Regions from separate parts of the Streptomyces sp. NPDC055400 genome, predicted to be linked through region 3. Evidence: riboswitches for the same ligand, from Rfam matches in the RefSeq annotation. Region 3 holds a riboswitch; each other region holds the start of a gene.

Region 1 (7,282 bases), on a different contig from region 3:
CTTTTGCCGCCCCCCACTAGTTTCTACAGCGCTGTAGAAGATCAGTATGTGCCGATCGAGGAGAGTCATGGCCCTGTGGGATCGCTTCAAGGAGTCCGCGTCGACGATGCAGACGCAGCTCATGGCGAAGAAGAACGACCTGAAGAGCGGCGCCTTCCGTGACGCGAGCATGGCGATGTGCGCGCTGGTCGCCGCGGCGGACCGGAACATCGACCCGGCCGAGCGCAGCCGCGTGGCCCAGCTCATCTCCACGAACGAGGTGCTGCAGAACTTCCCGGCGGACCAGCTCCAGAGCCGCTTCGACGCAAATCTGAACAAGCTGACCGCCGACTTCGACTTCGGCAAGGTCAGCGTCCTCCAGGAGATCGCCAAGGCGAAGAAGAAGCCCGCCGAGGCGCGCGCGGTCATCCAGATCGGCATCGTCATCGGCGGCGCGGACGGTGACTTCGACAAGACCGAGCAGGCCGTCGTCCGCGAGGCCTGCCTGATGCTCGACCTGCCCCCGCACGAGTTCGACCTGTAGGCGGATACACCGAAGGCCCGGAACCATTGGTTCCGGGCCTTCGGCCTTCAGTAGCGGGGACAGGATTTGAACCTGCGACCTCTGGGTTATGAGCCCAGCGAGCTACCGAGCTGCTCCACCCCGCGTCGGTAAACACGACTCTACGCCATTGCGGCGACAGAACGCGAATCGGTTGCCCGGCGTTCCGCGATCCGCCGCCTCGGGCCCCTTTCACCCGGTCGGTCCCGTCAGGTCGCCCGATGCCTGTTCCGGGGGAACCCTGGGGTGGGGTCCGACGACGTGCGCAGGCGCGGGACCGACGCGGACGGTGGCGGGAGACGAGCGGTGGGGCAGCGAGGAGGACACGGTCGAGAGTCGGAGCCGGGCCTGTCCCGCGCCCGGTTCTTCGTGCGTCTGCTGCCCGTGCTGCTCATCGTGGTCGGGGCGATCTACGACTACATGACGCCGTCGACGTTCACCGGCGTGCCCCTCTTCACCGCCGCGCCGCTGGTCGCCGCACCGTTCTTCTCGCCCCGCGGTACTTTCCTGACCGGCCTCGCGACCGTCGCCGTCGTACTCGGGGTGCATCTCAGATACACCCGCAGTTACGACACCGACGCCATCACCGAACTCGTCACGGTCGTCACCGTCGCCGTCCTCGCCTGTGTCATGAACCGCGTCGTGCGGCGGGGCAGTGAGCAGCTCACCTCCGTGCGCCAGATCGCCGAGGCGGCCCAGCTCGCCGTCCTGCCCGAGCCGGCGGAGCGCATCGGCGGCCTGGAGATCGCGGCGCGCTACGAGGCGGCCCAGGCGGGGGCCTTCATCGGGGGCGACCTGTACGCGGTGCAGGACACCCCGCACGGGGTGCGGCTCGTCGTGGGCGACGTACGCGGGAAGGGCATGGGCGCGGTGTCCGCCGTGGCCGTCGTCATCGGCGCCTTCCGGGAGGCGGCCGAGCAGGAGGCGACCCTGGAGGCGGTCGCGCAGCGGCTGGAGCGGGCGCTCGCGCGGGAGGGGCTGCGGCGCAACGGCCTCGACGAGTCCGAGGGTTTCACCACGGCCGTGCTCGCCGAGATCCCGCACGGCAACGGCCTCGTACGGGTCATCAACCGCGGCCACCCGGAACCCCTGATCCTGGGCGGCGACGGGGCGCTCAAGGTCCTGTCGCCGCCGGAGCCCGCGCTGCCGCTCGGGATGGGCAGCCTCGGCAGCTGGCCCGACCGGGCGTCCGAGACGGAGTTCCCGTCCGGGGCGACGCTGCTGCTCTACACCGACGGCCTCTCGGAGGCGCGCGACGCGGAGGGCACCTTCTACGACCCGGCGGCCCGGCTCGCGGGGCGGATGTTCCCGGGGCCCGATCCGCTGCTGGCCGCGCTCGCCGCCGAGGTCCGCCGGCACACCGGGGGCGGCACGACGGACGACATGGCGCTGCTCGCGGTGAGGCGGCCGTGAAGCACCAGTGAAGCAGCCGTGACTGCCGTCTTCACCTTCCTTAGTCGAACGACGTCGCTGCGCATAACATTTGACAAACCGTCAGATGAACCGCCCGCTCCGACGGCCGGTCAACTCGCCCGATTCCGCCCGCTCGTGCCCCGATAAGTCCAGGCCAAAGGCGTTAACGATCAGTCGGAACGGCTTGGAATCGGGCCCCGGTGTCTATTAACGTTCGATAACGCAGCGCGGTCGTCCCAGCCGTCACAAGAGATGGCTCCGTGCGCACGCGCCTAATCCCGCAAGGGAGCCGGGGAACCACCAACTTGGGGTGAATCGGACGTCTTTCCTTGCGGAAGGCGTCGGTAGGAGACCTTCCTGCTCCGAACCCGTCAGCTAACCCGGTAGGCGAGAAGGAAGGAAAGGAGCGCGCCCCAGTGGCGTCCAACCGGCCTGCCCCAGAGTTCTCCTACGCGCCGATCGACGAAGAGTTCGGCGAAGCGGACGAGCGGACCTGGGACGAGTGGAATCCCACCGAGGAGTCCGTCCGCCCCGTACGCGGCCGGCACCGCGTAGCCAAGCAGCGCGGCGGCCTCGCGCGCAGCTCCACCGTTCTCGGGGTCGGCGTGATCGCGGCCGTCGGCGCGGGCGGCATCGCCACCGCGCAGGGCGGCAAGCCCCCCGTACACATCTCGATGCCCGACCTCTCGGCCGTCAAGGACTCGCTGCCGGACGCCAAGTCGCTGCCCGGCGTGGGCGCGCTGATATCCGACGGTTCGGACGACGACTCGTCCGGCGCCGACGCGGCCCCGCTGACCGGCGCCGGCGTCACCACCGCGGACGCCCGCCAGGGCGAGACCGCCGGTGAGGCACTGCGCGCCCGCATCATGCAGCAGGCCGAGCAGCAGCAGGACCAGGCCGCCGACGCCGAGGCCGCGGCCGCCGAGGAGGCCGCCGCCAAGAAGGCCGCCGAGGACGCGGCCAAGGAGCAGGACGCCGCCACGGCCAAGGCCGCCGCCGACAAAAAGGCGGCGGAGGAGGCCGCGAAGAAGAAGGCCGAGGCCGAGCGCCTCGCCGAGCTCGCCAAGAGCTTCACGCTGCCGGTCGCCTCCTACACGATCACCGGCACGTTCGGTCAGCCCGGCTCGATGTGGTCCTCCGGCTACCACACGGGTCTCGACTTCGCCGCTCCCACGGGTACGCCGCTGAAGGCGATCCACTCCGGCACCGTCAAGGAGGCCGGCTGGGCGGGCGCGTACGGCTACCGCACCGTCCTTGAGCTGCCGGACGGCACCGAGCTCTGGTACTGCCACCAGTCGTCCCTCAACGTCAGCGCCGGCCAGAAGGTGACCAGCGGCGACGTCATCGGCCGCGTCGGGGCCACCGGCAACGTGACCGGGCCGCACCTCCACCTGGAGGTCCACCCCGGCGGCCAGGCGACCGGAGTCGACCCCGCGCCGTGGCTGCGTTCCAACGGCCTGACCATCTGAGGCGCCTCACCCTCCGAACCCCGGTGGTCCTGACGGCAACCCCCCGACGTCAGGGCTGCCGGTCGGCCATGCCCGGAATATCTTGCTCCGTATCGGTGTTATGACGGACCATGACTTCTCTTCGCAAGCTCGGCTCGTCCGACCTCGAGGTGTTCCCGCTCTCCCTCGGCGGCAATGTGTTCGGCTGGACCGCCGACGAGGCGCAGTCCTTCGCCGTGCTCGACGCGTACGTCGCCGCCGGCGGCAACTTCGTCGACACGGCCGACGCGTACTCGTCGTGGGTACAGGGCAACAAGGGCGGCGAGTCCGAGACCGTCATCGGCAAGTGGCTGGCCGCGCGCGGCAACCGCTCCGATGTCGTCATCGCCACCAAGGTCGGCGCCCACCCCGACTTCAAGGGGCTGTCCGCGAACACCATCAAGTCCGCCGCAGACGAGTCGCTGCGCCGCCTCGGCACGGACTACATCGACCTCTACTACACGCACTTCGACGACCCGTCCGTGCCGGTCGAGGAGATCATCACCGCCCTCGACGAGCTGGTGAAGTCCGGGAAGGTGCGCGCCATCGCCGCGTCGAACCTGACCCCGGAGCGCCTCCAGGAGTCCCTGGACTTCTCCGACCGCGAGGGCCTCGCCCGCTACGCGGCGCTCCAGCCGCACTACAACCTCGTCTCGCGCGACACCTACGAGGGCGGGCTCCAGGGGGTCGCCTCCCGCGGCGGCCTCGCCGCCGTCCCGTACTACTCCCTGGCGTCCGGGTTCCTGACGGGCAAGTACCGGCCGGGCACCGAGGTCGACAGCCCGCGGGCCGCGGGCGCGGGTCAGCACCTGCAGACCGAGCGTGGCGTGCGCGTCCTCAAGGCCCTCGACGAGGTGGCGCAGGCGCACGGCGCCGAGGTCGCGACGGTCGCCCTCGCCTGGCTCGCCTCCCGCCCGACGGTGGCCGCGCCGATCGCGTCCGCCCGCACCGTGGAGCAGCTGCCGGCGCTGGTGGCCGTGGCCGGCCTGGAGCTGACGGACGCGGAGCTCTCGAAGCTCACGGAGGCGTCCGCCTGAGGCGTCCTCAGTAGCGGTACGGGTTGTACGCGTTGTGGGCGCTGTGCGCGGGGAACGGGGCGACCGGCCCCGCGTACACCGGCCCCGCGTACATCGGCGGCACCCACACGGGCGGCGCGGTGGCCCGGGACGCGTAGGCGAGGGCGGGGCGGGCCGCGTGGCGCCGCGCCCACAGCTCGTCGAGCAGCTCCCGCTCCCGTACGACATAGTCCGCCCCGGCCCGGCCGCGCCGCCCGCGGTGGCGCAGGAGCGCGAGTGAGGTCGCGTACTGCTGGTACTGGGCGACGGCCCTGGCCGTCTCCTTGCCGCCGTGGTGCTGCGCGAACTCGCGGGCCAGGCGGCGGGCGCGCATCGAGCCGAGGGCGAACGGCTCGGCCGGGCCGACCCAGCCGGCCGCCGCGTACGCGGGCAGCTCGGAGCGCACCGTGCGCAGTTCGCGCTGGCGGGTCCCGATCGCGAGCCAGGTCAGCAGCCCGAACGCGGGCATCATGAACAGCGCGTAGACCCCGAAGAACCCGAACCGGCCGAACGCCGACGAGCCGTTCCACGTGGCGTGCATGCCCATCGCGAGCAGCAGCCCGCCGAGGGGCAGGAACACGCGCCGCACCGGCCCGCGGTCGGGCGCGGTCCAGGCCGCGACGCCGAAGCCGATGCCGGTGAGCACCGTGAACAGGGGGTGCGCGAACGGCGACATGACGATGCGTACGAAGAAGGTGGCGGCGGTCACCGAGGCGATGCCGGTGCCGCTGTTGAGCTGGTCGGTGCCGAAGGCGTTGCCCAGATAGAGGATGTTCTCGGTGAACGCGAAGCCGGTGGCGGTGACGCCGGCGATCACCACGCCGTCGACGATCCCGGTGAAGTCCCGTCTGCGGAACAGGAAGATGAGCAGGACGGCGCAGGCCTTCGCGGACTCCTCGACGATGGGCGCTATGACCGTCGCGCCGAGGGTGTCGGCGTGCGCGGGGTCGGCCGAGTTCGTGGCGATCCAGTGGGTCGCGAAGCTGTTGGCGACGATCGCGATGAGCGCGGCGGCGCAGGCGCCCCAGGCGAAGGAGAACAGCAGGTTCCGCCAGGGCCCGGGCGCGACCCGGTCCAGCCAGCGGAACGCGGCGATCAGCAGCGGGACGGGCAGGACCGCGAGGCAGAGCCCGACCAGGAACCCCTTGGTGCCGGTCTGTTCCCGCACGAGGGCGAGGATCACCAGGCCGGAGAGCGTCAGGAGCGAGACGAGCGCCCAGGCGTGCACGGCCTTCCGCTCCCACCAGCGCGGATGCCGCAGCGTGCCGGGCCCCGGAGCGCCTGCTCCGGGCTGCGCGTGCGGAAACGCATTCGGATACGAGGGATAGGTCGCCACAGCGTTGACCCTAACGAGGGACGGGCCCGCCCGCGACGGGGTGTCAGTCCGCGGCGGTGGCCGGTGCGTGCTCGGCGCGCAGGAAGAGCAGGTCGTGGACCACATGGCCCTTGTCCAGGCCCTGGCCCTCGAAGCGCGTGAGGGGGCGGAACGCGGGCCGGGGCGCGTATCCGCCGTCGGCCTGCGTGTTCTCGTAGTCCGGGTGTTCGGTCAGGACTTCGAGCATCTGCTCGGCGTACGGCTCCCAGTCGGTCGCGCAGTGCACCAGGGCGCCCGGCTTGAGGGGGACCTTGGCGAGGCTGAGGAACTCCGGCTGGATCAGGCGCCGCTTGTGGTGGCGCTTCTTGGGCCAGGGGTCGGGGAAGTAGACGCGCAGCCCGTCGAGGGAGGCGGCGGGGAGCATCTCGCGGAGCAGGATGATCGCGTCGCCGTTGGCCACCCGTACGTTCGTCAGGCCGTTCCGCTCGGCGAGGCCCAGGAGGTTGCCCTGGCCCGGGGTGTGCACGTCGACCGCGAGGATGCCGGTGTCGGGGTCGTCGGCGGCCATCTGCGCCGTCGCCTCGCCCATGCCGAAGCCGATCTCCAGGACGACGCGCTTCCTGCCGCCGAACAGCTCGTCGAGGTCGAGGACGCGCTGCCCGTCGATGTCGAGGCCCCACAGGGGCCACAGCCGCTGGAGGGCGTCCGCCTGGCCCGTCGTGACGCGGCTGCGGCGGGGCTGGAAGCTGCGGATGCGCCGCTCGAAGTGCGAACCGGCGGGGTCGGGCGCGGGCCCGTCGGGAAAGCGCGGCTCGCCCTTGGCGCGTGCGGGAGCCGGGGATTCGGAACCGGGGGCTTCGGGACCGGCGGCTTCGGGACCGGCGGCCTCGGGGGTGCGGGCTTCGGGGGTGTGGGGTGACTCAGACACAGTGAGGCGATTTTAGACGCCGGATCCGGCCGGGGCCCAAGCTCAGGAACCGAGCGCGGCCAGGGCCCGCCGGGCGACCTCGCGGCCGATCGGGAGCGAGGCCGTCGCCGCGGGAGACGGCGCGTTCAGCACATGCACCGTGCGCGGGGCCTCGCGGATCAGGAAGTCGTCGACCAGGGTCCCGTCCCGCAGGACCGCCTGCGCCCGGACGCCGGCCGGCGCGGGCACCAGATCGTCCGCGGTCACCGCGGGCAGCAGCCTGCGCACCGCCGCCGTGAACGCGTCCCGGGACACCGAGCGGCGCAGCTCCCCGGCCCCGTACCGCCAGTGCCGGCGCGCTATCCGCCAGGAGCCGGGCCAGGCCAGCGTGGCGCCGAGCTCGCGCGGTCTGACCGTCGACCAGTCGTAGCCCTCGAGGGCCAGCGCGGGCACCGCGTTCGGACCGACGTGCACGCTCTTGTCGATGCCGCGCGTGAGATGGACGCCGAGGAAGGGGAACGCCGGGTCCGGCACCGGATAGACCAGGCCGCGCACGAGCTCGGG
Region 2 (7,282 bases), on a different contig from region 3:
ATCGGCCGCACGGAGACGACGGGCGTCGAGGTGGTGGGCGAGGCCGCGGACGTGGACCAGGCGGTCACGGTCATCACGGCCACGCGCCCCGAGGTCGTCCTCCTCGACGTGCACCTTCCCGGTGGTGGCGGCGTCGAAGTCCTGCGCCGCTGCGCCCCGTTGATGGCGGCGGCCGACAACCCGGTCCGCTTTCTGGCCCTTTCCGTGTCGGACGCCGCGGAGGATGTCATCGGCGTCATCCGCGGTGGCGCCCGCGGGTACGTCACCAAGACGATCACCGGCACGGATCTGGTCGACTCGATCTTCCGCGTCCAGGAAGGCGACGCGGTCTTCTCGCCGCGTCTGGCCGGCTTCGTCCTCGACGCGTTCGCGTCCACGGACGCCCCGCCGGTCGACGAGGACCTCGACCGCCTCACGCAGCGCGAGCGCGAGGTCCTGCGTCTCATCGCCCGCGGATACGCGTACAAGGAGATCGCCAAGCAGCTCTTCATCTCCGTGAAGACGGTCGAGTCCCACGTCTCGGCGGTCCTCAGAAAGCTCCAGCTGTCGAACCGCCACGAGCTGACGCGGTGGGCTACGGCGCGACGCCTGGTGTGACGGGCGGTGACGACGCGTCTTCCGCAGTCCGCGCTGAGCAGCGGCGCCATATTCCACCTCGTCGGTCTCGCGGCCGACGCGGCCGCATCGGGTGATCCGCTGGAGTGGCAGGTGCTGCGTTACCAGCGCATGCAGGGGGTCGAGTACACCCGCTCACCGTGGAGCTGGCCGTTGCAGCCGGCCGCGGCCCAACTCGACTATCTGGCCCACACGTTCACCGAGGAGTTCTTCTCGACCTGCCCGCCGTCCGCCCGTGCTCTGTGGCGTCGGGCGGCGGGGGAGCGGACGGTGCCCGAGTTCATGAACGACCTGGCGACGCTCCTGCGGATGGCGTGCCGCGACCCCGAGGCGACGTACGAGGAGATCCCGCTCGCCCGCTGGGAGCTGGAGGTGAGATTTCCCCGGCTGCTCGGCATGGAGAACTGGTTCGAAGCGGCGTTCATCGACGACGAGGACCCACTCCGCTCGGCGATCGAGAGCGAACACCCGTACTGTGCAGAGCACTTGCCGGACCTGATCGCCCAGGTGGCACAGGCGCTCGCCCTGTGCCGGGACTCGGCACCGTTCGCCGCGCAGTTGCGCGCGCACTGCGGCTCCACGTCTCCCGAGTTGCTGGCCGAGGTGGCCGATCGCGCGTACGCCCACATGGCGCGCGAGCACCGGAACGGCACTCTCGTCACGCCACCCGCGTAGCCCCCGCGAACGGCATCTCGTCGATCGGGGCGATGCGGACGGGAGCGCTCGGGTTCGGGGCGTGGATCATCTTGCCGTTGCCGATGTAGAGGCCCACGTGGCTGATGCCCGAGTAGAAGAACACCAGGTCACCCGGCTGCAGTTGGGAGCGTGGGATGCGAGGGCCCGCGTTGATCTGGGAGTACGTGGTGCGCGGCAGGGAGATGCCCGCCGAGCGGTACGCGGCCTGGGTGAGGCCGGAGCAGTCGAAGGCGTTCGGGCCCGTGGCGCCCCACACATAGGGACTGCCGAGGGCGCTGTAGGCGTAGGAGATGGCCGCCGCCGTGCGGGAGTCCGGGGCCTTGGGAAGGGCGCCGGACGGCACCTCGCGGGAGGAGTCCGAGCGGGAGGCGCGGCCGGCCGCGCCGCTGTCGCCGGCGCCTGCTCCGACGCCGGCGCGCTCGGCCGCCGGTAACTGGTCGAGCAGACGCTTCGCCTCGGCCAGCTTCCCGGTGACCGTCTTCTTCTGCTTCTTCAGCTCTCCCTGCCGCTCGCGCAGCTCGGCGAGCCGGCCGTCGGCCTCGGAGCGCAGCTGGTCGATCTGCCGGAGTTCGCGCTGGACGCGCCCGACCGCGGAGGCCTGCCGGGTGCCGAGCCGGTCGGCGAGCGCCGCGTTGTCGAGGTACTGGGCGGGGTCGGAGGACAGGACGAGCTGGACCGCCGGGTCGAGGGCGCCGGTGCGGTACTGCGCGGCGGCGGCCGAACCGAGCGCCTCGCGCTGGGTGTTGAGCCGGTCCGTCCTGCGGGCCGCCTCGTCCCGCAGGGAGCCGAGCTTCTTCTCGGCCTTGTCCGCCTTCTCCTTGGCGCCGTTGTACTTCTCGGTGGCCTTCTCGGCCTCCTGGTAGAGCTGGTCGACCTTCGCCTTCACCTGGCTCGGGGTGAGCCGGGGCTCCGCGTGCGCCGCGCCGTCCAGGGCGGTGGCGGTCGCCGCGGAGGCGAGAGCGAGGGTCGCCGCGGTGCGGGCCGTGGGGCCGGTGAGCGAGCGCTGTCGGGGCTTGCGGTGCGCTGCCGACACGAGGGGCACGTCCTTCCGGTACGTACTGCTTACGCGTCCGGCGGCGGCCGCACAGGGGAAGCGGGCCGCCGCCGGACCTTTCTCGGCGGTAGGTGCCCGACTGCCGCCCCTGAGCGGGGCGGGGGTGGGGAGCCGGTCACCTGAGGAAGGACGCTAAACCTGGCCGTCACGGGTTGGTGATGGATTGTCCCCAACTGGTCCTTGTGTTCCGGGTGTGACCGTATGTGACCGGCACGGGACCGGTGCGGGCCGGTTCATGGAGGCAGTGAGGCCCCGGCTAGGCTCGCCGGTCATGGACGTACTCATCCACCTCTTCGTCGGCCTGCACATCATCGGCATCGCCTCGCTCCTCGGTGGGTTCCTCACCCAGATGAAGGCGATGGGCAAGGGAACGGCCCGGTTCGTCCCGGCGATGCTGCACGGCGCGCTGACCATGCTGGTCACGGGCGTCGTCCTGGTGGGCCTGAACCAGGCGGACGGCAACACCGTCAACAACATCAAGATCGGCGTGAAGCTCGCGCTGCTGATCGTGATCCTCGGCCTCGTGTACGTGAAGCGGGACGACGAGAAGGTGGACAAGGGGCTGTTCGGCCTCGTCGGCCTCCTGACCACCGCGAACATCTTCATCGCGGTCCTCTGGACCTGAGCCGTCACCGTCCTCGGGATCCGGGTCAGGCGGGTGTCCGGGACCTGAACGTCCCGAACAGGGCGGCGAGCCACGCGGCCACCGCGATCCACACCAGTACCTGCCCCGGCCCCTTGAGCCAGGGCACATCGGCGGCGGCGCTCACCGACAGTGCCGCCGCCGCTGTCATTCCCATCGGGAAGACCGTCGACCAGCGCCGCACGTCGTAACGCGGCCTGGGCCACCGCACCTCCGCCAGTGCCAGCACGACGTAGCAGGCCACATCGAGCGCGAGCAGCAGGAAGCTCATGGTGCGCAGGACGTCCGTGTCGTCCCTGTTCCACAGACCCGTCGCGACGAGCTTGGACGCGGCGAGTGCGGAGATGGCGAGCGCGCCGCCCGCGACCCAGTGGTCCCCGGCGCCGGAGGCCACCTCGCGCAGGTCGAAGTGGAGCAGCGCGAGGCAGTACAGGATGATCCCGCCCCAGAAGAGCACCATCCCGGTGAACGCGAGCCAGTGCGCGCCGACCGCGGGCGCGAGCGTCGCCGCCAGGACGACGAGGCCCTGCGTCGCGACACAGCCGAGGAACACGGCCCCCGGCATCCGCGGCTTCCAGTGCCGTACGACGTTGATCAGGAGCACCGGCCAGACGAGCGCGGACAGGGCGAGGAGCGCCTCGGCCAGGGTCTGCCAGCCGAACATGGAGATCCGGGTGCCGAGGACGGTCGTCGCCGCGACCGCCGTGAGCGCGGGCGGGGTGTCCGCCTCGGACTCCCAGCGGTCGCGCTCCCGCATCAGCCGCTTGGTGAAGTCCGCCGCCAGGACGAGCCAGAGGGCGGCGGCGAGCACCAGCATGATGCCGCTCAGCACCGAGTGACCGGTCAGTCGCAGGCCGACCGAGATGATGCCGGTGGCCATGACGGCGGCGCCGGCGGCCGGGGGGAGCTGGGACCACGTGGGTCCGGGGCGTGGGGTTGCGTTCGGGCCGCGCACCGCCCGAACGTAACCCCACGAAGGCGGTCAGGCCGGGCGCACCACGCTGTGGATCGGCATGTAGTAGATCGACTCGACGCGGACGTTCGCGCCCGGCTTCGGCGCGTGGATCATCTTGCCGTCGCCTATGTAGATGCCGACGTGGCTGATGTCGTCGTAGAAGAAGACCAGGTCGCCGGGCTGGGCGTTGGCCGTGGTGACGGTCGTTCCGACCTTGACCTGGTCCCAGGTCGTGCGCGGCAGCGAGATGCCGGCCGCCTTCCACGCGGCCTGCGTGAGGCCCGAGCAGTCGTACGAGTCCGGGCCCGTGGCGCCCCACACGTACGGCTTGCCCATCTGGGCCTCGGCGAAGTCGATGACCTTCGCGGCCTTGGTGGCGTAACCGCTGCTGGTGCTCCCGGAGCTCGTACCCGTCCCCGAACCGGTGCCGGTGTCCGGGTTCTCCTTCTGGCTCGCCTCCTCGGCCGCCTTGCGCTTGGCCTCCGCCTCGGCCTGCTGACGCGCCAGCTCCTCCGCCTTCTTCCTGGCGGCCTCCTGCTTCCTCTTCTCGATCGCCGCGAGCCGCGCCTTCTCCTCGGCGGTCAGCTTCGACAGGAGTTCGCGGGCGTCACCGAGCTTCTGCTGGACGTCCCTCTTCGTGCTCTTGAGCGTGGCCTGCGAAGTGGTCAGCGTCTCCAGGCTCTTGGTCGCCTCCGTGCGCTTCTTCGTGGTGGCGGCCTGCTCGGTCTGGTAGTCGTCGACGGCCTTCTTCTGGCGGCTCGTGAGCCGGCTCATCAGCTGGTCCTGGTCGAAGTAGTCCTGCGCGTCGTCGGCGAGGAGCAGCGTCGCGGTGTCGGAGACGGCGCCCGTGCGGTACTGGGCCGCGGCGAAGGTGCCGAGCTCCTGGCGGGCCTTGTTGAGCTTCTCGGTGCGCTGCGCGACGTCGTCGAGCAGGTCGCCGACGCGCTTCTGCTGCTTGGTGGTGCGCTCCTTGGCCGCGTTGTACTTCTCCGTGGCCACGCCCGCCTGGTGGTAGAGGGTGTCGACCTTCTTCTGGACCTCTTCCAGGCTCGGCTTCGGCGGCGCGGAGGGGGCGGCGGTCGCGGTCTGCGAGAGGAGGGCGATGGAGGTGAGGGCCGCCGTGGTGATGCCGACGACGGGGGCGGTGCGGGGGCCGGGTGTTCTGGTGCGCGGCTTGCGGTGCGACGCCAAGGGTCGCGTCTCCTTCCCATGACCGCCTACCGGGTTAGCTGTCGGGTTCGGGCGGAGGTTCGGAAGGCTGCCCTACGGCCGTGCCCTGACGGGTCGTCGGCCGATTCACCCCAAGGTCGTGGGTCCCCGGTTCCATGCCTCTCGGCGTACTGAACTCAGCGGGGGCGACCCGCTCGCGGCGCGGTTGCCGGCGGGGGGACGGGCGGCCCGCGGAGCACGCTAGCCAACTCGTGTGGCTGCTGTGAAGGTTGATGTTCGATATGCCCGATACATTTTCGTGACCTTCGGCAATCTCGTTCGTGACCTCCGGTAACCCTTGCTGAGGGTGATTGCTGCACTACGAGAGGTGGCCGGGCCCGTGAAGTCGGGGGGAAGTTCCCGGGACGGCCGTGGGTGTCAGTGGGGCGGCCTAGACTCGTAGAGCGATGAGCAGCCTCTTTGACGACAGCTTCCTGGCGGACCTCACGGCTTCGAAGGCCAGTGAGGAGCATGCCCCGCCGCCGCCCGAGGACGACACGGCTCCGGAGCACGTTCCGGACGACCTGTTCGACGGGAAGTTCGACGTGCCCCCGGCCAGGGACGAGTACTACCGGGACGGCGCCCCACGCCCGGCGCTCGACCCGGCGGCGCTCCTCGACGGGCTGAACGAGAACCAGAAGGCGGCCGTCGTCCACGGCGGCTCCCCGCTGCTCATCGTGGCGGGCGCGGGGTCCGGCAAGACCCGCGTGCTCACGCACCGCATCGCGTACCTCCTCGGCGAGCGCGGTGTGCACCCCGGCCAGATCCTCGCGATCACGTTCACGAACAAGGCCGCGGGAGAGATGAAGGAGCGCGTCGAGTCCCTCGTCGGCCCGCGGGCGAACGCGATGTGGGTGTCGACGTTCCACAGCGCCTGCGTCCGCATCCTGCGCCGCGAGTCGAAGAAGCTCGGCTTCACGTCGTCGTTCTCGATCTACGACGCCGCCGACTCCAAGCGCCTCATGGCCCTGGTCTGCCGCGACCTCGACCTGGATCCGAAGAAGTTCCCGCCGAAGTCCTTCAGCGCCAAGATCTCGAACCTGAAGAACGAGCTGATCGACGAGGAAGACTTCGCAGCTCAGGCTGCCGACGGCTTCGAGAAGACCCTCGCCCAGGCCTACGCGATGTACCAGTCCCGCCTCCGCGAGGCGAACGCGCTGGACTTCGACGACCTGATCATGACGACGGTGCACCTCCTGCGCGCCTTCCCGGACGTCGCCGAGCACTACCGCCGCCGCTTCCGCCACGTCCTGGTCGACGAGTACCAGGACACGAACCACGCGCAGTACGCGCTGGTCAGGGAGCTGGTGGGGTCGGCCGACAGCGGCCGCGGGGAGGACGAGCCGCCCCGCGCGGACGACCTCCCGCCGGCCGAGCTGTGCGTCGTGGGTGACGCCGACCAGTCGATCTACGCGTTCCGCGGAGCCACCATCCGGAACATCCTCCAGTTCGAGGAGGACTACCCCGACGCGACAACGATCCTGCTGGAGCAGAACTACCGCTCGACGCAGACCATCCTCTCCGCGGCCAACGCGGTCATCGAACGCAACGAATCCCGCCGCCCCAAGAACCTGTGGACGAATGCGGGCGCGGGCGCGCAGATCACCGGGTACGTCGCGGACACCGAACACGACGAGGCGCAGTTCGTCGCCGACGAGATCGACCGGCTCACGGACGCGCGCGACGCGAAGGCCGGCGACGTCGCCATCTTCTACCGGACGAACGCGCAGTCCCGTGTCTTCGAAGAGATCTTCATCCGCGTCGGCCTGCCCTACAAGGTCGTCGGCGGAGTCCGCTTCTACGAGCGCAAGGAGGTCAGGGACGTCCTGGCCTATCTGCGGGTGCTTGCCAACCCCGAGGACTCCGTCCCCCTGCGCCGCATTCTCAATGTGCCCAAGCGCGGCATCGGCGACCGTGCCGAAGCGATGATCGACGCGCTCTCCCAGCGCGAGAAGATCTCCTTCCCGCAGGCGCTGCGCCGCGTCGACGAGGCGTACGGCATGGCGGCCCGCTCGACGAACGCGGTCAAGCGGTTCAACACGCTGATGGAGGACCTCCGCACGATCGTCGAGTCGGGCGCGGGCCCGGCCACGGTCCTGGAGGCCGTGCT
Region 3 (7,282 bases):
GCTACGTCCTGCCCGAGTTCACCGAGCGCACCTCGGCCGGGCACCGCACGCTCGATCCGTACTCCAAGCTTCTGGAGGAGCGGATCGTCTTCCTGGGGACACCGATCGACGACACCTCCGCGAACGATGTGATGGCGCAGTTCATGCACCTCGAGTACGCCGCGCCGGACCGGGACATCTCGCTGTACATCAACTCCCCGGGTGGCTCGTTCAGCGCGATGACGGCGATCTACGACACGATCCAGTTCGTCAGCTGCGAGGTCGAGACCGTGTGCCTCGGGCAGGCCGCCTCCGCCGCCGCCGTACTCCTGGCCGCCGGGACGCCGGGGAAGCGGGCCATGCTGCCCGGTGCGCGCGTGGTGATCCATCAGCCGGGGCTGCCCGAGCCCGCCCAGGGCCAGCCGACCGACCTGGAGATCCAGGCCCGCGAACTGGTACGCATGCGCGCCCAGCTGGAGGAGCTGCTCGCCCGGCACACCGGGCAGAGCAGGGAGCGCATCGGCGCCGACATCGAGCGGGACAAGATCCTTCAGGCCCGGGACGCCGTGGAGTACGGGCTCGTGGACCGGGTCATCGACAACCGCAAGCTGTCCGGTTCGGCCCACGGCGCCAGGTGACCCGGCGATGCTGCCACCCGAGCTGCCCCCGCTGCCCGCGCTGACGCGCGCCGAGTGCGAACTCCTCGACCGCTATCTGGAAGTCGTCGACCTGCTCGGAAGGATCAACCCGGCCAGGAGCGACCACACATATGGCGGACTACGGGCTGCGCAAGCGCTCGTCGGCGGGGCGACGGCGCTCAGGGACGCCCTGACGCTCATGCATCAGCGGGGCGAGACCGAGCTCCACGCGACGACGCTCGCTCGGGCTTTGCGGGTCCTGGACGGAGAAAGGAGGACACAACGGGTCACAGTGCCACCGGAGTCGGTCGATTGACGGCCCGTTCAAGACCGAAGCGATCGACCCGAACCGTCCGGGCCGGGTTCGAAACGGACCAGAAGAGGTACCCACATACGGCGTAGCCGGTACTCGCACATGCGAACCGGAAAAGTTGCGCGGAACGCCTACGCGGAATCGAGAATTCCGCCTTCCGCTGCTGGTACGGGGCTCGTTGGGACCTCCGCGCCGAGGTCGAAAAGTGTGCTGTCCACCCGAATGGATCACTCGTGAGGACACTCACACCACGCCGATTCGGCTCTGCGTTCACGCCGTTTGTGCGTGAAGATCCCTTCCGACGACAAGCCCCCGCCGCCGCGGCGGGGCGGTCCGTGCGGACGCCGAGTCCTGCCGCCGTACGGATGCCAGGTCGACAGAAGTGGATCGGCAGGAGTGGAGGACCCGAGCACGACGGGCCGCCGGAGCTGTTTTCCGGGCCGGCCCTTGGGGTGAAGCCGCACTTCGCGGCCGGGCAACTTCGCCAGCCCGAATCCGACAGGTCATCCTTCACAGGCGGCTGACGAAGGGTTGCGCATGACTGCGCTCAATCGTGTCCCGTCGCTGCTGACCCGGGCCGGCACCGCCTCCGCCCTCACGCTCGCCGTAGCGGGCGGCAGCCTGCTGGTCCCAGGAGCCACGCCCGAAGCGGAGGCCTCGCCGGCCGCGACGAAGGCCCTCCAGATCGCGGCCTCGAGGAAGGGAAGCCCCTACCAGTGGGGCGCCTCAGGACCGCACAGGTTCGACTGCTCGGGACTGACGGTCTATTCGTTCAAGCGGGTGGGCAAGAAGCTGCCCCGTACCGCCGCCCAGCAGTACAACAAGACCCGCCATGTCTCCGCGTCCCATCGCAAACGCGGTGACCTGGTCTTCTTCCATTCGGGCCGCGGCGTCTACCACGTCGGCATCTACGCCGGGAAGGGAAGGATCTGGCACTCGCCGAAGACCGGTGCCGTGGTGCGGCTCGAGCGGATCTGGACGAAGAGCGTCTGGTACGGGCGCGTGCGGTAGCGCCACCTGACGGGTCCCCGGGGGCCCTGGGGGCCCGTCAGGCGTCACCGGCTGCACTCCCGCTCCGGCCGACTCGGAACCGCGCGATGGGGTACTCGTGGTCGTATGGACGAGGACCGACCGGCCGGCGACGAGGACGCTCCACACAACTCAGGCCCCAGGAGCTCGGGGCAGGACCGGCACGAGACGCCGCTGGAGCGCGCGGACCGGAACTTCGGCGAGCTGCTCCAGGAGCTGAGAGTCACCCAGACGGGCGTGCAGATCCTCTTCGCGTTCCTGCTGACGCTGGCGTTCACTCCGAGGTTCCCGGCGCTGGACGGCGTGCAGCGCGCGACCTACATCGCGACGCTGCTGCTCGCCGCGCTCGCCGCCGCGCTGTTCACGGCGCCCGCGGCGCTGCACCGTGCGCTGTTCGGGCGGGGCGCCAAGCCGCAGATCGTGCAGATGTCCTCGCGGCTCGCCGCGGCCGGCCTGGGCGTTCTGATGCTCGCCCTGGCCGGGTCCGTGCTGCTCGTCGTGGACGTCACCGCGGGGCGGGCGGCGGGCATCGCGGCCGGCGCGGGCACGTTCGCGGTCTGTGTTGGCCTGTGGGGCGTGCTGCCGCGTCTGGTGCGGCGCTCACTCACGCGGTCGCAGGAGGGGACGGACACCCCGTCCCCGTAGCCGCGCCACCACCGCCGGCCTTCACACCGACTGGACAGGGACCGTCCACGGCAGGGCGATCCACACGGTCTTACCGCCCTCGGGGGTGGGCCTGACCGACAGACTCCCGCCGCACTCGGCGGTCAGACAGCGGATGATCACCATGCCGCGCCCGTTGTCCTGCTGGACGGCGGCCGGGAGCCGCTTCGGGTAGCGCGGGTGGCTGTCCGTGACGCCGATGCGCAGGTGTTCGTCGCGCTCCAGCTGCACGTCGACGGTGAAGACCGGTGACTGCCCGCGGGTGTGCATCACGGCGTTCGTGGCGAGTTCGGAGACGATGAGCCGGACCGTGTCGGCTGTTTCCGCGTCGCGCGGCATGCCCCATTCGGCGAGTACGTCGCCGACATATGTCCGGGCCGAGGAGACCGAGGCAGGATCGCTCGGCAGAGTGACGGATGCTTCCTGGTGATCTGCCATGGCGACGTCGTCCCTTTTTTCGCCGGGGCCTGAATCCGACACATGGCGGATGACTCGAGGCGACCCCCGGACTGGTGCTTTGCGCCAGAGTGCCACTCCCGCTCCGCCCGTGGAGCCGATCCCCCGAGATATGCATATATCTGTCGCTCGAAGCGGTGAACTCTGCGCCGGTGGACCGCATTTGGGCGTACACCGCCGGCTTCCTCTACCGTCGGCTCGGAACACGATCCGCCGGGCCGGAAGGAGCCGGGCCGCAGGTCCGAGGAGACAGAATGAAACACGGTCCGGCGGTGCGCCGCCGCAGGCTCGGCGCCGAGCTGCGCGCGCTGCGCGCCCGCGCGGGGCTCACCAGTGGCGAGACGGCGCGGCTCGTCGGCTGGCACCAGTCGAAAGTGAGCCGTATCGAGACCGGCCGCAGTGGCGTGAAGGCGTCGGACGTACGCCTCCTGCTCGACGCGTTCGAGGTCACGGACCCCGGCATACGGGACCTGCTGGTCGCGCTGGCCGGGTCGGGGGACGACGGCGGCCAGCACTGGTGGCACGCCTACCGGGGTCTTCTGCCGCCCGCCTACCGGGACTTCATCAGCCTGGAGTCGCAGGCGTGCCGGGTCAGGACAGTCGAGACGTCCGTCGTGCCGGGCCTCCTCCAGACGCCCGACTACGCGCGGGCGGTGACCAGGGCCGCGCTCGACGGGCTGCCGGACGGGCAGGTCGACGCCCTGGTCGAGGTGCGGATCGCCCGGCAGGAGGTGCTGCGTTCGGCGTCGCCGCTGCGGCTCAGCGCGGTGCTCGACGAGGCGGTGCTGCGGCGGCCGGTGGGCGGTCCCCGGGTGATGGCGGAGCAGCTGCGTCATCTCGCCGACGTGGCGAAGCTTCCCCATGTGCGGCTACAGGTATTGCCGTTCGCGGCAGGGGAGCATGTCGGACTAACCGGCCCTTTCGTTGTGTTCTCATTTCCGAACACTTCTGATCTGGACGTAGTAGTTCTCGACCATTTGACGAGTAGCCTCTACCTCGAGCGGAAAGAAGACCTCAAGGCGTACACGGACGCCTTTGACACCCTTCGGATCCACGCCCTTTCGCCCGGGGATTCGCTGGATTTCATCGCCGGGATCGCCGGAGCACACCCCCCTCCGCACAGTGAACGCACGTAAGGAGGCACCATGTCAGCTCTGCCTCGGTACGTACCATCCGCCGCGGTTCCCAGCACCTCTCTGCACGACGCGCCATGGCGGCGAAGCAGCCGAAGCACCGGAATGAACAACTGCGTCGAGACGGCTCCGCTGCACCGCGGCCCTTCGGCCGGACTGCTCGCCGTGCGCGATTCCAAGCGCACGGCCGGACCCGCCCTGCTGTTCTCGCCCTCCGCCTGGGAGGGGTTCCTCAACTCCTTGCGGTGAACGCCGAGTCGGGAGCGTTGCGGCTGATCACCCGTACGGCCTGGGCGATGTGATCGTCGGTCAGGTCGGCGCGGGCGGTCAGCCGCAGCCGTGAGATGCCGTCCGGCACGGAGGGCGGCCGGAAGCAGCCGACGGCGAGGCCGGCTTCGCGGCAGTCGGCCGCCCAGCGCACGGCCTCTTCGGGGGACGGCGCGCGCACGGAGACGACGGCGGCGTCCGGCCGTACGGCCTGGAGCCCCTCGGCCGTGAGGAGTTCGTGCAGCGAGGAGGCGACGGCGCGCGCCCGTTCGGCGCGCTCGGGCTCACGGCGCAGCAGGCGCAGGGCCGCGAGTGCGGCGCCGGCCGCCGCGGGCGCGAGGCCCGTGTCGAAGATGAACGTCCTTGCGGTGTTGACGAGATGGTCGATCACCCGGGCGGGACCGAGGACGGCGCCGCCCTGGCTGCCGAACGACTTGGACAGCGTGACGGTGACGACGGTGTCGTCGGCGCCCGAGAGCCCCGCCGCCTGCGGCGCCCCCCTGCCACCGTCGCCGAGCACCCCGAGCCCGTGCGCGTCGTCGACGATCAGGCCGGCCCCGGACTCCCTTGCTGCTCCTGCCAGTTCGGCCAGTGGAGCGGCGTCGCCGTCCACCGAGAAGACGGAGTCGGAGACGACGACCGCCTGCCCCTGATGCGCGTCGAGGGCCTTACGGACGGCGTCCGGGTCGGCGTGCGGGACGACCTGCGTGGCACCGCGGGCGAGCCGGCAGCCGTCGATGAGGGAGGCGTGATTGCTCGCGTCCGAGACGATCAGGGAGCCGTGCGGGGCGAGCGCGGTCACGGCGGCGAGATTGGCCGCGTAGCCGGACGACAGGACGAGTGCCGCCTCGAAACCGCAGAACTCTGCCAGTTCGCGCTCGAGTTCGGTGTGCAGCTCCGTGGTGCCCGTGACGAGCCGCGAGCCGGTGGCCCCGCCGCCCCAGCGCAGCGCCGCGTCCGCCGCTCCCTTGGTGATCTCGGGGTGGCGGGTGAGACCGAGGTAGTCGTTGCTCGCGAGATCGAGGAGCGGGGTCTCGGCGGGGCGGGGACGCAGCGTGCGGACGAGTCCGGCGCCGCGGCGCACGCGCTCCTGCTCGTCGATCCAGCCGAACGGCGATCCCGCCATGTGAGTCCCTCCGACGGCCGCGTCGCGGCCGGTTCTCGAGTGGGGTGTGCTGTCCCGTGCCCGCCGCTGCTTTGTAGACAGTTTTGTAGGCAGTGCACAGACACTAGCGGGACAGCCAGCCACCCAGGATGTGGCAATACCCACACGCCGAACCGGCAGAGTTGTCCGAAGCCTCCTTGGCCTGAGCAGGGGACGTAGGTCAGGATCGGGCCATGGACCTGCTGAACACGCTGGTGGACAAGGGGCTGCGGCGCGAGCTGCCGAGCCGTGAAGAAGCGCTCGCCGTTCTGGCGACTTCCGACGACGAACTGCTCGATGTGGTGGCCGCGGCCGGCAAGGTGCGGCGGCAGTGGTTCGGCCGGCGGGTGAAACTCAACTATCTGGTCAACCTCAAGTCGGGCCTGTGCCCCGAGGACTGCTCGTACTGCTCGCAGCGGCTCGGGTCCAAGGCGGAGATCCTCAAGTACACGTGGCTGAAGCCCGACGAGGCGTCGAAGGCCGCGGCCGCCGGTGTCGCGGGCGGCGCGAAGCGGGTCTGTCTGGTGGCGTCCGGGCGCGGCCCGACGGACCGGGACGTCGACCGCGTGTCGGAGACCATCGGCGCGATCAAGGAGCAGAACGAGGGCGTCGAGGTGTGCGCCTGCCTCGGTCTGCTGTCCGAGGGCCAGGCCGAGCGGCTGCGCGGCGCGGGCGCCGACGCGTACAACCACAACCTCAACACCTCCGAGGGCACGTACGGCGACATCACGACGACGCACACCTATGCGGACCGCGTCGACACGGTGCAGAAGGCCCACGCGGCCGGTCTGTCCGCCTGCTCCGGCCTCATCGCGGGCATGGGCGAGAGCGACGAGGACCTGGTCGACGTCGTCTACTCCCTGCGCGAACTCGACCCGGACTCGGTGCCGGTCAACTTCCTCATCCCCTTCGAGGGCACGCCCCTCGCCAAGGAGTGGAACCTGACGCCGCAGCGCTGCCTGCGGATCCTCGCGATGGTCCGCTTCGTCTGCCCCGACGTGGAGGTGCGGATCGCGGGCGGGCGCGAGGTGCACCTGCGCTCGATGCAGCCGCTGGCGCTCCACCTCGCCAACTCCATCTTCCTCGGCGACTACCTGACGAGTGAGGGCCAGGCGGGCAAGGCGGACCTGGACATGATCACGGACGCCGGGTTCGAGGTCGAGGGCACCGACCAGGTGACGCTGCCCGAGCACCGGGGCGGGCCCTGCGGTTCCGGGGCCGAGGCGGCCTGCGGTTCCGGCGCGGGTTCGGCCTGCGGTTCCGGCGGGGGCTGCGGCTCCCATGAGGAAGAGGGCTGCGGCTCGCACGAAGACGCTGCGCAGTCCCCGGTCGCCGAGGTCCCCGAGGCGCGCACGGACCTCGTCGCCGTACGCCGCCGGGGTGCCGGTACGGATCTCGCGCCCAATGCCTGAGGGGCCGGGACTGCCGGTGTCGGGGCTGCCCGTGGCGGAGCTGCTCGACCTCGACCGGCGGCACGTCTGGCATCCGTACGGTCCGATGCCGGGGCGGCAGGAGCCGCTCGTCGTCGAGTCGGCGGCCGGGGTACGGCTCCGGCTCGCCGGCGAGGGCGGTGCGAGCGGTGAGGGTGCCGAGCTGGTCGACGGGATGTCGTCGTGGTGGTCGGCGATCCACGGCTACAACCACCCCGTGCTCAACGAGG
Region 4 (7,282 bases), on a different contig from region 3:
CCCACGCCGGGCAAAGTGGACATGTCACCGCACGCCCCGTGGCGACAGGGCTCTGGGAGGACCGTATGACCGCTTCGTCACCCGCCACCGACACACCTCCGGCCCGGTACGACGACCTGCGGGCGCTGGTGATCAACTGCACCCTCAAACGCTCACCGGAGACGAGTAACACCCAGGGCCTGATCGACCGCAGCACCGCAATCATGGAAGCCCAGGGAGTCCACGTCGACGTCGTCCGGGCCGTCGACCACGACATCGCCACGGGCGTGTGGCCCGACATGACGGAGCACGGCTGGGAGACCGACGCCTGGCCGGACCTCTACCGTCAGGTCATGGCCGCCGACATCCTCGTGCTGGCCGGACCGATCTGGCTGGGCGACAACAGCTCCGTGACGAAGCAGGTGATCGAACGCCTCTACGCCTGTTCCAGTCTCCTCAACGATGCAGGACAGTACGCCTATTACGGCCGTGTCGGAGGCTGCCTGATCACTGGCAATGAAGACGGCGTCAAACACTGCGCGATGAATGTCCTCTACAGCCTGCAACACCTGGGTTACACCATCCCTCCCCAGGCCGACGCCGGATGGATCGGTGAGGCCGGCCCCGGCCCGTCCTACCTAGACCCGGGCTCCGGCGGCCCCGAAAACGACTTCACCAACCGCAACACCACGTTCATGACCTGGAACCTGCTGCACCTGGCCCGGGCATTGAAAGATCTCGGTGGCATCCCCGCTTACGGCAACCAGCGCGCCGCCTGGGACGCCGGCTGCCGCCACGACTACGAAAACCCGGAACACCGGTAGCGGCACCCGCAGGGAGACGGACCATCTCGCCCCGGCGTCGGTCAGATGCCGTGCCCGCCATGAACGCCCGCACACCCCGGCACCAGCCGCCCTCGTCCCGTCTGCCCACCGCACACTCGGACCCCAGGAAGCGGCCCGTCCCACGGCTCACCACAACGCGGCGCTTCCTGCCGGGAAAACAGGAAAGCGCCGCTCCCATGACCGCGTTCGAGCTCGCGTCCAGCACGCCTTCGCTCGGATGAAGGGCTGAAATAGCCCGTGTGACTGGCGAATCAATGGTGAAAGTGCGCACTGCGCCCTGCTCAACAGCCTTTAGTCGCGCGCCCAGCCGAGTTCCTCCTCAGTCTGCGCCGGCGCCGCAACTCCGACGTTGCCGTCATGTTCCATGCGACCGAGCAACTGCCCCTATTCCTGCGCTCCTTCGCGGCCGATCTTCGGTTCGAGTCCGACCCGGCGCGGGGGCGTGCGAAGTTCCCATTTCTCGCTGCGTCGACCACTGAGTCCTGGGATCGACCAGGCCTCCCACGCAGAGAGATACCTGCCCGGAAAACCGCAGTCGCAGAGGATCCCGGGTGCGGCATAGGAGCCCTCACCTGTCCCGACCCCGGGCATCCCGCGAGCCCATCAGGCCGGCGGGAAGTGCATTCCGATGATGAAGGGAGCCCGGCCGCACGTCAGTCGATCCCGCAGCCGAACCGCACAAGGCCACGTTCAGGCTCCATCCCTATCGACATCCACCCATGAACCGTGCGGCGGGGGCGTCCATCGGTCCGCGCGACCGAGCCAGCATTGATGGCAATACATCCCATATCGTAACAAACAGGACACGACATTATGTCCGCTTTTGAGAAAAGAAGCATATTTTCGCATCATTAGCCGCGTACGCGACGCTACACACATATCGCTCGTCATTCACGCGAAATATGGCACTCTGACACGCAATCGAGCGGCATTCCAGCCCGCGTCCCATTCAGTGAACCGTGTCACACGGACGGACGCGCGCCCCGAGCCCTGCTGAGCCCACTTCCCTTCTGCACAAAGAAGGTTGGGCTTTTTGATCAAAGAGAGCGGCAGGTTCCGGTCGGCCGAGACAGGGCTCTCACATTCCGTTCTCGGAATTCTGGCCTTGTTCTGTGCGCTCTTTCTCGCCTAATGTCACCGTCAATCCGGATGGAACGCCGAATCCTGCCGCTATCCGGATTCCCTCCCACCCACTCGGTTACGCACGGCAGGAGCGGGGGACCCAGGTAAGCCGCCGATCCGGTTTCCGGAACGGCTCGGGGTGAAGTCGCATTCGCCGTGCGACCGGACATCTCCCGTCCGAACCCGACAGCTCACCTCGCAGGCGACGGAGAGGAACTCGTCATGCCCTCAAAGGGAAAGCACCGCCGCACCAAGTCCATCTCGCTCACCCGGGGCATAGCCGCCGCAGGCACGGGCGCGGCTGTGCTCGTTCTTCCGGTGCTCGGCGCGACCAGCGCCGGCGCGGCGCAGGCCGCCCCGGCCGCAAAGAGCGCCGCGGCCCCCACGACGTACGTCGTCACCGCGGGCGACTCCCTCGTCAAGATCGCTCGAGAGCACTCTCTGAGCGGCGGCTGGAAGAAGCTGTACCAGGACAACCGGGCCACGATCGGTGACGACCCGGCTCTGATCCACCCCGGTGTCAAGCTCACGCTCGGCAAGAAGAGCCCGGCCGAGCCCGCAGCCACCAGGGCGTCCGCCGAGCGGGCCGACCGCTCCGAGCAGCGGACCACGCTCGCCGCTGCCCCGGCCAAGAAGTCGTACACCAACGACCTCGACGGCTGGATCAAGGAGTCGCTCGACATCATGGCCAAGCACAACATTCCCGGCTCCTACGAGGGCATCCACCGCAACATCATGCGCGAGTCCTCCGGCAACCCGCTGGCCATCAACAATTGGGACTCCAACGCTGTCGCTGGAACCCCGTCCAAGGGGCTCCTGCAGGTCATCGACCCCACGTTCACCGCGTACCACGTGCCCGGCACGTCGATGAACAGCTACGACCCGGTCGCCAACATCACCGCCGCCTGCAACTACGCGGCCGACAAGTACGGCTCGATCGACAACGTGAACGGCGCGTACTGACAGTCGGCTCCAGCTCGGAGGACGCCGCGGTCCACTCCGTCCGAACGGAAGCCCGACGTCTGCCAGATGAAGCACATCGATGATGCCGTGGCCCTGAAGTCCCGTAAGCATGACGGGACTTCAGGGCCGTTTTACGTCCTGTCCAACCCCTTGCGCGCCAACACCCCCGTGCATATCCTCCCCGCGAATCGAAGCGCTTCGACACGATGGAGAGAGACAGCATGGCAGACCCACACCCGGTCATCCCCGGGTTCCACCCGGACCCCAGCGTCTGCCGCGTCGGCGACGACTACTACCTCGCGTGCTCGAGCTTCGAGTACGTCCCCGGGGTTCCGCTCTTCCACAGTCGCGACCTGGTGCGCTGGCGGCAGATCGGCAACGTCCTCGACCGGCCCGGCCAGTTGCGGCTGCCCTGGGACACACCCTCCTCCGCCGGGATCTACGCGCCGACGCTGCGCCACCACGACGGCCGCTTCTGGCTGGTCGTCACCAATGTGAGCCTGGGCGGCGGCAATCTGCTCGTCTCCGCGACCGACCCGGCGGGCCCCTGGTCGGACCCGGTCCCGCTGCCCGGCGTCCCCGGCATCGACCCGGATCTCGCCTGGGACGAGGACGGCGCGTGCTGGGTCACGGTCGCCGGGATCTCCCAGGTCCGCATCGACCCGTACACCGGCGAGACGTTCGGCGAGCCGCGCCCTCTGTGGTCCGGCACGCCGGGCGCCAAGGCCCCGGAGGCGCCGCACCTGTACCACGTGGGCGACTACTGGTACCTGCTGATCGCCGAGGGCGGCACCGAGCGCGGGCATGCCGTCTCCGTGGCCCGCGGCCCCGCGCCCACCGGCCCCTTCGAACCCTGCCCGGCCAATCCGGTCCTGACCCACCGCAGCACCGACGAACCCGTCCAGAACACCGGGCACGCCGATCTGGTGCAAGCGCCCGACGGCACGTGGTGGATGGTGTTCCTCGGGGTGCGGCCGCGCGGCGGCACCCCCGGCTGGCACGTGCTCGGCCGCGAGACCTTCCTCGCGCCGGTCACCTGGGAGGACGGCTGGCCGGTCGTCGGCCCGCCGGCGACGGCCGGACCCGCGCCCGCCTGGGCCGAACCCTTCACGGACGACTTCGACGACGCCGATCTGCGGCCCTCCTGGATCTCGCTCCGCCACCGCTCCCCGCGGCACTGCACCACGAAGGAACGGCCGGGCCGGCTGACGCTCCATGCCCTCGGGGGCGGCCCCGACGCCACCGACCTCACCTTCGTGGGTCACCGGCAGCAGCACCTCTCCTGCCGCGTCCGCGCCCACCTCGACCCCGCGGACGGCACCGGCGGCCTTGCGGTCCGGCTCGACGAGGGGCACCACTACGAGATCGAGGCCGACGCCGCCGAAGTACGGGTGATCGCCCGTGTCGGACCACTGCGTACCGTGGTGGCCTCCGCGCCCCGGGCGACGTCCGACGGACCGCTCGTGCTCGGCGTCGACGTGACCCCCACGGACAGCCCGCGCGACGCGCGCACCGGCCCGGACACGCTCGCCTTCGGCGTCGAGGAGCCGGACGGCACGTTCACCGCACTCGCGGCCCTCGACGGCCGCTATCTGTCGACCGAGGTGGCCGGCGGGTTCACCGGCCGCGTCATCGGCATGTACGCCGCGACCGGCACCGTCCACTTCGACTGGTTCCGCTACGAGCAGCTCTCCATCTGAACCCGACCGCTGACCGGGACCACCGACCTCAGCCGCTGAAAGGGACCCGTATGAGACAAGCACGGAGCCGCAGACGCCGCGCCGGACGGGTGGCGGGCCTCTTCCCGGCCTTACTCGCCATCGCCGGCACCTCCCTGACCGGGGCCGTGGCGGCCACCCGCCCCGCTCCTGCTAGCGCGCGGCCGGCAAGGTCCCCTGGCGGGTCCGGCTGCGCCGCGACCGCGCAGCGTGCGCGGTTCGTCCTTGAACGCGGTGGCGATCTGCTGCCGAAGGGCATGCTCACGGGGGCGGTGAAGGGGTGACCATCGCACATGAAGGCCGCCTGCTGTACGGCGGCGACTACAACCCCGAGCAGTGGCCCGAGGAGGTGTGGGCCGACGATGTCCGGCTGATGAAGGAGGCATGCGTCACCTCGGTGACACTCGGCGTCTTCTCCTGGGCAAAGCTCGAACCGACGCCGGGGGCACGGGAGTTCGGCTGGCTGGACCGGCTGATGGACCTGATGCACTCGCACGGCATCGGTGTCGTCCTGGCGACGCCGACCGCGTCACCGCCGCCGTGGCTGGGGCGGCTGCACCCAAAGACCCTGCCGCGCGACGAGAACGGGCAGACCGTGTGGTGGGGCTCACGCCAGCAGTTCGCGCACTCCTCCAGCACGTACCGCCGCCATGCCGCCGCGATCACCGAGGACCTCGCGATCCGCTACGGACACCACCCCGCCCTGCGGATGTGGCACATCAACAACGAGTACTGCACCTTCGACTACGGCGACGAGGCGGCGCACGCCTTCCGCGACTGGCTGCGCGCGAAGTACGGCACGCTGGACGCCCTCAACGAGGCCTGGGGCACGGCCTTTTGGAGCCAGCACGTGGGGACGTGGGCGGACGCGATCCCGCCGCGCCGCGCCCAGTACCTGCACAATCCGGCGCAGGTCCTCGACTTCCGCCGCTTCACCTCGGACGCGCTGCTGGAGTGCTACACGGCCGAGCGGGACATCGTGCGACGGCACTCCCCCGCCCGCGTCCCGGTCACCACCAACTTCATGCCGTTCTGGATCGGCCAGGACGCGTGGGCGTGGGCGGAGCGGGAGGACGTGGTGTCGGTCGACGTGTACCCGGACCCGCGGGACCCGCTGGGCGGTCAGTACAACGCGATGATCGCCGATATGACGCGCAGCCAGGCACGCGGCCCCTGGATGGTGATGGAGCAGGCGGCGGGGCCGGTCAACTGGCGCGGCGTGAACCACCCCAAGCCGCGCGGCCTGAACCGGCTCTGGTCGCTGCAGACGGTGGCGCGCGGCGCCGACGCCGTCTGCTACTTCCAGTGGCGGCAGTCCCGGCAGGGCGCCGAGAAGTTCCACTCGGGGATGGTCGGCCACGCGGGCGAGGAGGGCCGCGCGTTCGCCGAGGTGAAGCAGATCGGCGCGGAACTGGCGGAGCTGGGATCGCAGGTCGCGGGTACTCGTATCGCCGCCGATGTCGCCGTGCTGCACGACTGGCACTCCTGGTGGGCCGACCGCCAGGACGGCAGGCCGTCGGCACACGTCGCGTACGAGGAGGTCGTGCGGGCCTGGCACCGTGCCCTGTGGGAGGCACATCTCGCCACCGACTTCGCGCACCCCGAGCACGACCTGTCCTCCTACAAGTTGGTGGTCGTGCCGCACCTGTACCTGCTCACGGACGCGGCGATCGAGAATCTCCTGGCGTATGTGCGCGGCGGCGGCACGCTCGTGTCCGGGTTCTTCACCGGGGTCGCCGACGCGGACGACCGGGTGCGGCCCGGCGGCATGGACGCGCGGCTGCGCGCGCTGTTCGGGATCCGTACGGTGCACGAGTGGTGGCCGCTGGACCCCGACGAGAGCGTGGACTGCGGGCAGTTCACCGGCACCCTGTGGTCGGAGGAGCTGACGGCCGAACCCGGCACGGAGGTCAGTGCCGTGTACCGCGGCGGCGACCTCGACGGGCTGCCGGCCGTGCTGCGACGCGACCGTGCCCTGTACCTCTCGACGCTCCCCGAACCCCCGGCGCTGCGCTCGCTGGTCGCGGACGTGGCGGCCGAGGCGGGCGTACGGCCTCCGCTGTCCGGCCTCCCCGCAGGTGTGGAGGCCGTACGCCGCGGCGAGCTGCTGTTCCTGCTGCACCATGGACGGGACGACGTGACCGTCGCCTTGCCGGACGACACGACGTTTCGGGACCTGCTGACGGGAGCCGAGCACTGCGACGCGGTGACTCTCGGGCGGTTCGGTGTCGCGGTCCTCGCTCTGGGGACGACGACGCGGGGGCACAGTGCCGGCTGACCATCCGCACGGCACCTGGGAACCGGCGCCGGCCACGCGCTGGGAGGACGCCTTCCTCAGCGGCAACGGCACCCACGGCGCTCTTGTGTTCGGTGACCCGCACGACGACCGGGTGGTCGTCACCCATCACACGCTGGTCCGCCCTGACGGCGGACCTCGCCCAAGGCCACCAGCGATCGCCGCCCATCTCCCGCACATCCAGGACAGTTTGCTGGCCGGCGACGTCACGGCGGCCGAGCAGTTCACGGACGGCCGTGCGTTGCGCTGGGTGCAGGCGTTCCATCCGGCGTTCCAGGTGCGGTTCGTACGGGACAGCGTGGTGTGGCGCGGCTACCGGCGCGCGGTCGCCTTCGCGACGGGGGTGGCCGAGGCACAGT

The links. Region 3 has a riboswitch for cyclic di-AMP ahead of ACWIGU_RS37065 (C40 family peptidase). Riboswitches for the same ligand answer to the same signal wherever they lie in the genome.
Region 1: another riboswitch for cyclic di-AMP. It lies ahead of ACWIGU_RS11260 (M23 family metallopeptidase); the one in region 3 lies ahead of ACWIGU_RS37065 (C40 family peptidase).
Region 2: another riboswitch for cyclic di-AMP. It lies ahead of ACWIGU_RS22170 (NlpC/P60 family protein); the one in region 3 lies ahead of ACWIGU_RS37065 (C40 family peptidase).
Region 4: another riboswitch for cyclic di-AMP. It lies ahead of ACWIGU_RS24565 (transglycosylase SLT domain-containing protein); the one in region 3 lies ahead of ACWIGU_RS37065 (C40 family peptidase).

The regions. Positions count from the first base shown of each region.
Region 1 is NZ_JBSHLM010000003.1:679,120-686,401, forward strand. It holds gene ACWIGU_RS11245 (tellurite resistance TerB family protein) at 68-523, shown strand; tRNA gene ACWIGU_RS11250 (tRNA-Met) at 575-648, opposite strand; gene ACWIGU_RS11255 (PP2C family protein-serine/threonine phosphatase) at 848-1,954, shown strand; cyclic di-AMP (ydaO/yuaA leader) riboswitch at 2,214-2,359, shown strand; gene ACWIGU_RS11260 (M23 family metallopeptidase) at 2,371-3,423, shown strand; gene ACWIGU_RS11265 (aldo/keto reductase) at 3,534-4,478, shown strand; gene ACWIGU_RS11270 (PrsW family intramembrane metalloprotease) at 4,486-5,832, opposite strand; gene trmB (tRNA (guanosine(46)-N7)-methyltransferase TrmB) at 5,876-6,739, opposite strand; gene lhgO (L-2-hydroxyglutarate oxidase) at 6,782-7,282, opposite strand, start outside.
Region 2 is NZ_JBSHLM010000008.1:160,117-167,398, reverse strand. It holds gene ACWIGU_RS22195 (response regulator transcription factor) at 1-597, shown strand, start outside; gene ACWIGU_RS22190 (hypothetical protein) at 604-1,290, shown strand; gene ACWIGU_RS22185 (NlpC/P60 family protein) at 1,274-2,344, opposite strand; gene ACWIGU_RS22180 (hypothetical protein) at 2,637-2,990, shown strand; gene ACWIGU_RS22175 (tellurite resistance/C4-dicarboxylate transporter family protein) at 3,016-3,963, opposite strand; gene ACWIGU_RS22170 (NlpC/P60 family protein) at 3,991-5,154, opposite strand; cyclic di-AMP (ydaO/yuaA leader) riboswitch at 5,163-5,311, opposite strand; gene pcrA (DNA helicase PcrA) at 5,580-7,282, shown strand, end outside.
Region 3 is NZ_JBSHLM010000018.1:106,096-113,377, reverse strand. It holds gene ACWIGU_RS37075 (ATP-dependent Clp protease proteolytic subunit) at 1-617, shown strand, start outside; gene ACWIGU_RS37070 (hypothetical protein) at 625-933, shown strand; cyclic di-AMP (ydaO/yuaA leader) riboswitch at 1,287-1,464, shown strand; gene ACWIGU_RS37065 (C40 family peptidase) at 1,468-1,941, shown strand; gene ACWIGU_RS37060 (DUF6328 family protein) at 2,047-2,604, shown strand; gene ACWIGU_RS37055 (ATP-binding protein) at 2,626-3,060, opposite strand; gene ACWIGU_RS37050 (helix-turn-helix domain-containing protein) at 3,333-4,214, shown strand; gene ACWIGU_RS37045 (DUF397 domain-containing protein) at 4,224-4,460, shown strand; gene ACWIGU_RS37040 (8-amino-7-oxononanoate synthase) at 4,444-5,604, opposite strand; gene bioB (biotin synthase BioB) at 5,817-7,034, shown strand; gene ACWIGU_RS37030 (adenosylmethionine--8-amino-7-oxononanoate transaminase) at 7,027-7,282, shown strand, end outside.
Region 4 is NZ_JBSHLM010000009.1:237,140-244,421, forward strand. It holds gene ACWIGU_RS24560 (flavodoxin family protein) at 66-803, shown strand; cyclic di-AMP (ydaO/yuaA leader) riboswitch at 2,002-2,166, shown strand; gene ACWIGU_RS24565 (transglycosylase SLT domain-containing protein) at 2,169-2,909, shown strand; gene ACWIGU_RS24570 (glycoside hydrolase family 43 protein) at 3,131-4,609, shown strand; gene ACWIGU_RS24575 (beta-galactosidase) at 4,908-6,905, shown strand; gene ACWIGU_RS24580 (glycosyl hydrolase family 95 catalytic domain-containing protein) at 6,895-7,282, shown strand, end outside.